Regions from separate parts of the Paenibacillus sp. PvR098 genome, predicted to be linked through region 1. Evidence: predicted binding sites of a transcription regulator. Region 1 holds the regulator's gene; the other holds the start of a gene.

Region 1 (4,770 bases):
TTGAGAGTGATTCGGATTCGTGCTTGAACAGGACATGTCCCTGGTTTAAAAAGTGTTTCTATCATCGTGCCCGCCATGATGCTAACACGGCAGACGTCATCATTACAAACCATTCGATGCTGTTCACTGACACGAAGGCGGAAAACCGTCTTTTGCCGGCATACAAGCATTTGGTCATTGATGAAGCGCATCATTTTGAGGAAGTGGCCGGCAAGCACCTGGGTATCGACTTGCATTATCATGGACTGATGAATACCCTGCACTGGCTGTATAAAGACAGCCGATCCGGTCAGCTTTCCACCTTGCGCTTTCGCCTGCAGAAGTTTGAGGACGAACGGTCACAGGGCTGGTGCAGCAAGATCGATCAGGCCGTAGAGCAGCTTGTGCTGCTTAAAGAGGAATGGGAGCAGCTGAGCGAATTGCTTTACCATCTACTTGCCTCAAAAAGCGACGGAGCTCAAACAGAGGGCAGCTCGCTTGTGTTCCGGCTGAAGAAGGAATCGCTCCCGACCGGTTGGGATAAGCTGTCCATATTGGAAGAAAACATGCACCTTCATTTTAACGAAGCTTTGAAGAGGCTTGATCAGCTGATTACGGAAATCAAAGAGGTTCAGGATGAGTACGATGTGCAAAGCTCCATCACTGATTTGACAGGAACCGTGAAAGAGCTCTACCGCCATCGGGATGCGCTTCATTTTTTCATGACGCAACCTGACGCTAATTACGTGTACTGGCTCGAAGGAGGCATGTACAATAAGAACCGATCGCTGCAGCTATTCTGTGTGCCGGTTGATGTCAGCGAAATGCTGAAGCAGTACTTTTTCGATGTGAAGGACAGCGTAATTATGACTTCAGCAACACTCTCGGTAGGGAAGTCGTTTGACTACACATGCGAGCAGCTGGGCCTTAAGGACGGGGAACCGAATAGTAAGCTAAAAACGGTTCAGTTGCCATCCCCCTTCAATTATCGCAAGCAGGCGTTGGTGGCCATCCCCCGGGATTTCCCTACACTGCGCGGAGCGAACGGCGAGAAGGAGTTTTTGGATCGATTGGTGCCATCGCTTGCGGAGGTGGCGCTCGAGACGCGCGGCCGCATGCTGGTGCTCTTTACGTCCAATCGAATGCTCAAAGCGGTGCATGCGGGACTGAAGGATATGCTTTCTCCATTCGGAGTGACCGTGTTGGGTCAAGGTGTAGATAGCAGTAACCGAAGCAAGCTGACGCGTCTGTTTCAGAATAGTTCCGCCAGTGTACTGCTCGGAACGAGCAGCTTCTGGGAAGGGGTCGATATTCCCGGGGATGCGCTTAGCTGTTTAGCGATCGTCAGACTTCCATTTCAGCCTCCCAACCATCCGCTCGTCGAAGCGAAGACGGAAAAGCTTAAGCAAAAGAACCTGAATCCTTTCATGAAACTGTCTGTACCGCAAGCGGTCATTCGCTTTAAACAAGGCTTCGGACGTCTAGTGCGTACAGCATCGGACAAAGGAATTGTCATTATATACGATACGCGCGTTATCGATACGAATTACGGCAAGTATTTCTTATATTCGCTGCCTGGTCCGAAAATTGAGCACATGAATTCGAATCAGCTAGTACCAAGAATAAAGCAGTGGATGGGTGGAAATGAAGCATGAAAACTCTAAAAATATCCGAAGCGGTCGTTCGTCGTCTTCCGATATATCTTCGGTTTTTGAATGAGCTAAGCAAGAAAAATGTACAAACGGTGTCCTCGCAGGATTTTGGACAAAAGCTGGATTTAAACCCTGCGCAAATTCGCAAGGATTTAGCCTATTTTGGGGAATTCGGGAAAAAGGGTATCGGATACGATGTTGACTATTTGATCGAAAAAATCCGACAAATATTGAAGCTGGATAAGGTGATTCCGGTCGCATTGGTCGGCGCGGGGAATCTCGGTCGGGCGCTTTGCAATTATAATGCCTATCTTAAGGATAATATGAAAATCGTGGCTGTGTTCGACTCACAACAAGCGAAAATCGGGGAATCCATCAACAACCTGAAGGTAAAGCCGATGGATGAGCTTGGAGATACGCTGCAGGAATTTAAAGTGCGTATCGGGATTATTACGGTTCCAGCCATAGAGGCGCAGCAGGTGGCTAACCAGTTTGTTGAAGCGGGTGTGGAAGCGATTCTTAATTTCGCCCCGATGATTATCAAGGTGCCGGGTGAGATTCGCGTTCATCATGCAGATTTCACTACCGAGCTGCAAAGCTTGGCTTATTATTTGGAGTAACTTTTGGATTAACGTATAAAGCCCGGGGCAAAATTCTTTGCACCCGGGCTTTATTTTTACAATGTAAATGAGAAGATGATTTTGTAAATTAAGAAGGCAAGCACCATACTGATCGGGATCGTAATCACCCATGTCATAACCATTCGAGTTACCGTGCCCCACTTGACATCGTGGAACCGCATAACGGAACCGGTACCGATAATCGATGATGAAATGACGTGGGTCGTTGATAACGGCATCCCAAGGTAGGTGGAGGTCTGGATGATGATCGATGAGTTCAAGTCGGAGGCAAAGCCATTGATCGGCTCAATCTTGAGCAGCTTTTTGCTCACCGTCTTAATAATTTTCCAACCACCGATCGAAGTCCCGAGTCCCATTGCGGTAGCTGCCGAGAGCTTTACCCAGAGAGGAACTTCCAAATCCGTTTGGTAACCCATGGCAACCAATGCGAACACGATAATTCCCATCGCCTTCTGCGCATCGTTACCACCATGAGAAAACGAGAGCAACCCAGCGGATATTACCTGAAAGCTGCGGAAGGTACGGTTGAGCTTTGAACGTGATTGATTTCCTCTAAGCAAGATCAGCTTACGGATGATCCACATGATGAGAATACCCGTACCAAATGCGATGATCGGCGATAAGATGAGTATAAGGACGATCTGCTGAAACCCTGACCAATTGACCCCGCTTAAACCAGCTCCCGCAATAACAGCTCCAGCCAGCGACCCGATCAGCGTATGGGACGATGATGAAGGAATACCGTAATACCAAGTGAGCAGATTCCATATGATGGCCGAGATTAATGCTGCGATAACGATATACATGCCGTTTTCGATCGCAGCCGGATTCGCTACGCTTCCGCCGACCGTTTTGGCAACTTCCGAAGAAAACAATGCTCCGATAAAATTTAATACGGCTGCGTAAAGCACGGCAAAACGCGGCGACAGTGCTCTTGTTGAAATGGAGGTTGCGATAGCGTTGGCCGTATCGTGAAATCCGTTAATAAAATCAAAGATCAGTGCCAAGGCTACGATGATGATAAGAATGGTTAACATAATGTCCTCCTAAGCATACTGGGAAATTCCTAAGTAACCCGTGCGGCGACTCAGGAATATCTCAACACGACGCTCTCCAGAATATTGGCTACGTCTTCGCATGCGTCGGTCGTCTGCTCCAAACGCTCGTAAAGTTCTTTTAGCTTGAAATCATGATATGGATCCTTCGGATTAGTAAAAATCTCACGAATACCTTCGCGCATCAGGCGGTCGGCTTCATTTTCCAAGCTGTTAATCTGAACCGTGTGTTCCGTGAGCTGCATGTACTTCTTTTTGGAAAGCAGCTTGAACGCATCTAGGATGTGCTGACAGCTGGCCACGATAACCGCGGAGAATTCTTTCATATATTTGTCAGATACGGTGATGTTCAAATAATCAAAACGTGCAATTGTAGCTTCGATCCCGTCCATGACATCGTCTACCTTAGAGGCAAGCTCCATAATATCCTCGCGGTCGATTGGAGTGATGAACACTTTATTCAGACCTTTGAAAATTTGATGCGTGATTTCATCGCCTTTATTCTCCAGATCCTTCAGCTGCGGGTAGAATGTAGCCGGAGGCTGATCTCCCATAACTGCGTTGCGAAACATCTGAGCCGCATGCAGTGTGTTTTCTGACGCTTTGATGAGTAGGAGAAGAAAGTCCGTATCGTTTTTTTTACTAAAAAGCATAGCTTATAGCCTCCCGAAAATCTAATGAATAATAGAATATTTATTGTAGCAAGCAAGATTATGTAGAAATTTGACGGTAAATTTCACAAAAATAAAAATAACACAATATACGCATGGAAAGCAATGAAAGTTTGTCGAGTTAGGATATGAAAAATGAGCTTCTTCTATGTAGTGATTCATGTGTTTGAAAATATACCTTTGCTTGATTTTGGAACGCTGAAGTTGTACATTGAAATCGGGATTGTAATCGAAGGGGAAGGGAATTTAACTAATGAAGAAAACAATCATTGAGAACGGCACTTTCATTACAATGGATGAAGGTAACCCCGTCATTCGCGGATTTATGACAATGGAAGGAAATCGAATTACATATATAGGGGAGCAGGCGCCCGATCCGGAAGCAACCTTCGATGAACGGATCGACGGGACGGGGAAGCTGTTCATGCCCGGTTTAGTCAATACGCATGGACATGCAGCGATGTCGCTCCTGCGGGGCTATGGGGACGATTTGGCGCTTCAGGTATGGCTGCAGGAGAAAATGTGGCCGATCGAAGGAAAGTTTACCGCGCACGATGTCCGGACAGGCACCAACCTTTCCGTGCTGGAGATGTTGAAGGGCGGTACGACATCGTTTGTTGATATGTATGACCATATGAACGAAGTAGCGGAGGCTGCGGTCGAAAGTGGCATGCGTGCGTGTCTGACCCGCGGCGTAATTGGCTTATGCTCCCGTGAGGAACAGGATGCCAAGCTGGCCGAGGCGATTCAATTCGCTAAAGAGTGGCACGGA
Region 2 (4,770 bases), 1.6 Mb from region 1:
AAGAAGCAGGCCGGCGGCATAAACCTGTTCTCTTAAAAATTTCATCATGGTAACCATCTCCTCAAATTAATTGCCTTTCCTTTCCACGTCTTAACTGTACATCAAACGGAAAGGCTGCGATGTGATTTGCGTCACAGGAGAAGAGAATTTTGAGCCTGTATATCTAAGGGGCCTAAAACATCGTTTTGCATCAAACGCGGCAGATATGCTTCGGGCAGTTTTCACAGTGGCAGATATCGCGCAGATAGGCCAAGTCCTTGATGATGAAGTGACCGTTCACGATGTCGATGGTGTTTTGTTTCTTCAGGTCACTCAGCATCCGGTTGACGCTTTCGCGGGTGGCGCCGATCATCTCGGACATTTCCGTATTGTTCAGCTTGACCGATATGCGGCTGTACTCACCGAAGGGTTCCCCGTAGGAATTGTTTAAGCGAATGAGAAGAGAGCACAGTGCTCCGGGCTTACCGAACATCATCAAATCGCGGAATTTGGTTTGCGTCAGCAGGTGCATCATCCCCTGCCAGCGCATAAATTCTACCGCGAGATCGCCATGCTGCCAAAGCAGAACCTCCAGATCCTTACGTTGGATCAGGCCAAGGTCGCAATCCTCAATTGCTTCAGCGCCAAGGAGGTAAGCCGAATCCGTCATGCCGTCTCCATAGCCGATCAAGTCTCCAACGTGGTGCAAATACAAGGTGAGGGAACCGCCGTTATCTGCCGATTTGGTGATTTTGACGCGGCCTTGTTTGATGTAATATAAATATTCGGCCTTATCGCCTTCCCAGAAAAGGCCGGAGCCTTTTTGTACCTTTTTCGAATACATGATACCGGTAAGCCGTTCGACATTCTCTAGCGTAAAATACTGCTGCAGGCCCTGCGATTGAATCGGAGCGGCTTCCGATGTATGATTAACCGGATAATGATGGATCATCCGTATCATCCTCCTCTTCGTTCTCATGCATTTATCATATCAATTTTAAAGACCTGGCGTTATCGGGGAATCCTCTGATATTAGGGGGAGAAAATCCTGAATTTCGACCGATTTCCCGATGGGGAAATCAGGGTTTTCCCTGACTTACAAATGAAGCCGCAGCGGGTACAATGAAAGCACAGTGTTCGGCGTTTCGGGTTCATGGTTGGCGTGAAGCAGCATGGAAGGAGGGGGAGCGGGTGGACATGGAGCACAACCAGATCCTAAGCGAGTTGTTGATGATTCGTTCATCGGTATCGGGCGACTTTGCCGCACTGGCCTTAGGGGTTGGGGATGGTCGGCTGTTTCGCTGGACTTTGGTGTCCGGGAACGAGACCGAGCGGAGTGAAACGATGATGTTTGGAGCGGGACAGGGTGTGGGCGGTCTAACGATTCGGGTCGGACGAACGATAGCATGGAACGATATCGATATGGGCCAACTGCTTCGTGAATGCCCGCTTATGCTTGCGGAAAGGCTGCGAACCGCCGTCACCGCTCCCGTTGTCGTACAAAGGGAAAATCGCGGTGTGGTATTGGTTGGTTGCAGAAAGGGACGCCTATTTACAAGGGATGATATGGCCGCGGTGACGCTAGCGTCGCACCGGATTAGTAAGCTAACGGATGCTGAAACGGTTTTCGGCCGGTTAGATAAAAGGGGGTGCAACACATGATAAGAATCATCGTGGTTGACGACCATGCGGTTGTGAGATCCGGGTTGAACCTACTGCTTCACGGCAAGCATGACATGGAAGTCGTGGGGGAAGCGGCGGATGGAGACGAGGCGATTCGCCTTGCCGGAGAGCTGAAACCGGATGTCGTGCTGATGGATTTAAGTATGCCGCACGGTAAGGATGGCCTAACGGCTGCCGCCGAGCTTAAGCAGGAGCAGCCGGAAACGGCGGTGCTTATATTGACCATGCACGATGACGAGGAATATTTATTTAGGGCGATCCAAGCCGGGGCGTCCGGGTATATCTTGAAAAGCGCGCCGCACGAAGAGCTTCTTGCGGCCATTCAATCCGTAGCGGAAGGGAACGCTTACTTGTATCCGAGCGCGACCAAACGTCTAATGGGTGAGTATCTGGAACGGCTAAAACGAGGTGAAAACACAGGCCCCTACGATACCCTGTCCGAACGGGAGAAGGAAATATTGGCGCTTGTCGCTAAGGGCTATTCCAACAAAGAGATTGCCGATCAGCTGATCATCAGCGTGAAGACAGTGGAATCGCACAAAAGCAACGTTATGGAAAAGCTAAAGCTAAAGACGCGCCCGGAGCTTGTCAAGTTTGCCCTGAAAAAAGGGCTTCTAAACTTTGAATGAAGACGGTATTACAAACGAATAAAGGATGAAAGACTGCATCGGCTCTTGTCTAGAGCTCTTGCAGTCTTTTTGTGCTTGCGGTGTGACAAATATCACAGTTAATTTCCAAGGTGTGCGATATGCTGAATCCACCACATTGAAGGAGGTCTGATTGATGGAACAGGAGACGGATCGGCTCTTGGACGCTGTGCGTCCATCGGATTGGGTTATGATGCTGGTACGGCTTAAGGATGAGCACTTGAAGCTAAGACAAACCATAGCAGAACTCGAGGCGGCGGTGAATCGAGCCGACCGGATGCCGGATGTATTGACGGTGGCGCATGAAATTCGGCGCATCAAGCAGCCGCTTATCGCGTACATGAATGAGCTGGAGCGTCATTCGGCTTGGGAAGAGGAAGAACTGAGACCTCTGATAGACCAATATTTTTATAACAAGCACGTGCCCATGATCAAGGATTCGATCTGGGTCATGGAAAAAGATCACGAGCTAGGAACCGCCTACCTCGAGGCGTTTCTTCAAATGCTCGATGATTTTGGAATCCGCCCGCATGCGGGTATGGTGGCGGGAGCAGTCGGCTGCTTTCTGCAAGGCTGCAGGCTTCTCAAGGAGCATTTCAGAATGGAGGAGCACATCGTATTACCCTTAGTGGAACAAATGCTGAGCGATTCGAATGCGGGATGATCACAACAAGAGAAAATGATTGGCAAGGAGGAAATGGCCATGCTGACAGGTCTCATTCTAGCCGGTGGACCCAATACACGGATGAACGGCGATCCGAAGGCACTGCTTCCTTTTGGAGGAGGGGCGCTTATTGAGCGGCAAATCCAAATCATGAGAGAGATTTGCCAGGAAGTGATCGTAGTCACGAGGGATCCGGCTCCGCTGCTGCGTTTGTTGAACAAGGAGGTCCGCATCATCACCGACTATTTTTTCGGTAAAGGTCCCCTTGCGGGCATGCATGCCGGGTTTAGTTTGGCCAAGCACGGTCAAATTTGGGTGGTCGGCTGCGAGATGCCGTTTCCTTCAATAAAAGCGGCCGAATTGCTGCTGGAATCAATAGAAAATGGTTACGATGCGGCTCTTCCTTATATGAACGGCAGTCTATATCCGCTGCACGCCGTCTATGACAAAGCTTGCGCGGGTCCAATAGCCGATTTATTGGAGAAAGAGGAGGCTCGTCTTTCGGAGCTGTTGAAGTCCCTTCGTTGGCGGGGTATTCCAGAGTCGGATTTCGTGGATAAGGGGATTGATTCCCGATTTATCGTGAGCATCGACACCTGCGAAGATTATCAACAGGCGCTCCAATGCGAAAAATTACAAACATAAGACACTTGGGGGTTGAACATGAATTTAACAGATACACGCAAAGAGCAAATTGATTACATAGGCATAACAGCGGATGACTTATTCCTTTTACAAAGCAAAAAGGCAGAATTTACGAAGATAGTAGACGTTTTGGTGGACGAGCTTTATGACCGCATTATGCTTCGTCCGGAGCTCAGGGCGATTATTGAAGCACATAGCACGATTGATCGATTGAAAGAAACGCAGAGGTGGTACTTTCTCTCCTTGACGGACGGGAAGATCGACGAGTCTTTTATAGAAAAAAGACTTTTTATCGGGAGCGTGCACTCCAGAATTGGTTTAACGACGCAGTGGTATTTGGGAACGTACATGCTTTATCTGGATCTGGCGGCATCCCACCTCCAGAATGTGCTTCCAAACAATTGGCTGCCGGTTATTAATGCCATGACCAAAATGTTTAACTTGGATTCGCAGCTTGTGCTTGAAGCATATGAAGCGGATGAAAAGAAAAAAGTGCAAAGACTGGCAGATGAACGCGGCCATCTCTTAGTCGGCATTAACTCAGCGGTGCAGGAATTAGCCTCTATGATGGTCGAGCTAAGCAGCAGCACCCAATCTGTGGCGGAAACCGCCATCCGTACGGCGGAATCGCAGGAGAAGTCACTTGACTCGGTGAACGAGCTGACCCGGGAAATTCAACACATTCACCATATGGGATCACTCATGGAAGAGATATCAGGGCAAACTCATTTACTGGGGCTTAACGCGGCCATTGAAGCCGCACGCGCGGGGGAGCATGGCCTTGGTTTTAATGTGGTTGCCAAAGAAGTTCGGAAGCTTGCTGGAAGATCCAAGGAGGCTCTAGTACAAATTCACTCCAAGCTTGCAGTCATTTCACGCTTGCTTAAAGAAGTAAAGAGTGAGTCTGAGCAGACGAGCATGCAAGCACAAACGCAAGCCGCAAGCTCCGAGGAGCTGTCGGCGTTTGTCCAAATGATCGAGAAAGTAACCACAGAGCTGGAGCAATTGAAGCAATAAGCTGTGCGTAAACCATGACAACTAGAGGGAGAAGCAGGATGAATCCAATATTACGCCAATTTTTGTGCTTAAGCGATGCGGTTATGATAACGGACAGAAATCATATAATCATCGATGTGAACGAGCCATATGAAA

What was found. Region 1 encodes Rex, which represses fermentation and respiration genes when NADH is low (regulators of the CRP and FNR family bind a similar motif). Its sites were predicted from a motif close to TTGTGAAATATTTCACAA; they were not measured.
Region 2: JOE45_RS13700 (hemerythrin domain-containing protein) is a predicted target of Rex. The motif match lies at 2,372-2,389, and genes of this name have one in related genera.

What each region holds. Positions count from the first base shown of each region.
Region 1 is NZ_JAFIBU010000001.1:1,205,528-1,210,297, reverse strand. It holds gene dinG (ATP-dependent DNA helicase DinG) at 1-1,634, shown strand, start outside; gene JOE45_RS05915 (redox-sensing transcriptional repressor Rex) at 1,631-2,251, shown strand; gene JOE45_RS05910 (inorganic phosphate transporter) at 2,308-3,309, opposite strand; gene JOE45_RS05905 (DUF47 domain-containing protein) at 3,360-3,980, opposite strand; gene JOE45_RS05900 (hypothetical protein) at 4,134-4,271, shown strand; gene JOE45_RS05895 (amidohydrolase) at 4,252-4,770, shown strand, end outside.
Region 2 is NZ_JAFIBU010000001.1:2,767,900-2,772,669, reverse strand. It holds gene JOE45_RS13720 (DoxX family protein) at 1-48, opposite strand, end outside; gene JOE45_RS13715 (Crp/Fnr family transcriptional regulator) at 191-931, opposite strand; gene JOE45_RS13710 (GAF domain-containing protein) at 1,171-1,641, shown strand; gene JOE45_RS13705 (response regulator transcription factor) at 1,638-2,291, shown strand; gene JOE45_RS13700 (hemerythrin domain-containing protein) at 2,446-2,973, shown strand; gene mobA (molybdenum cofactor guanylyltransferase) at 3,013-3,618, shown strand; gene JOE45_RS13690 (globin-coupled sensor protein) at 3,637-4,635, shown strand; gene JOE45_RS13685 (HD domain-containing phosphohydrolase) at 4,674-4,770, shown strand, end outside.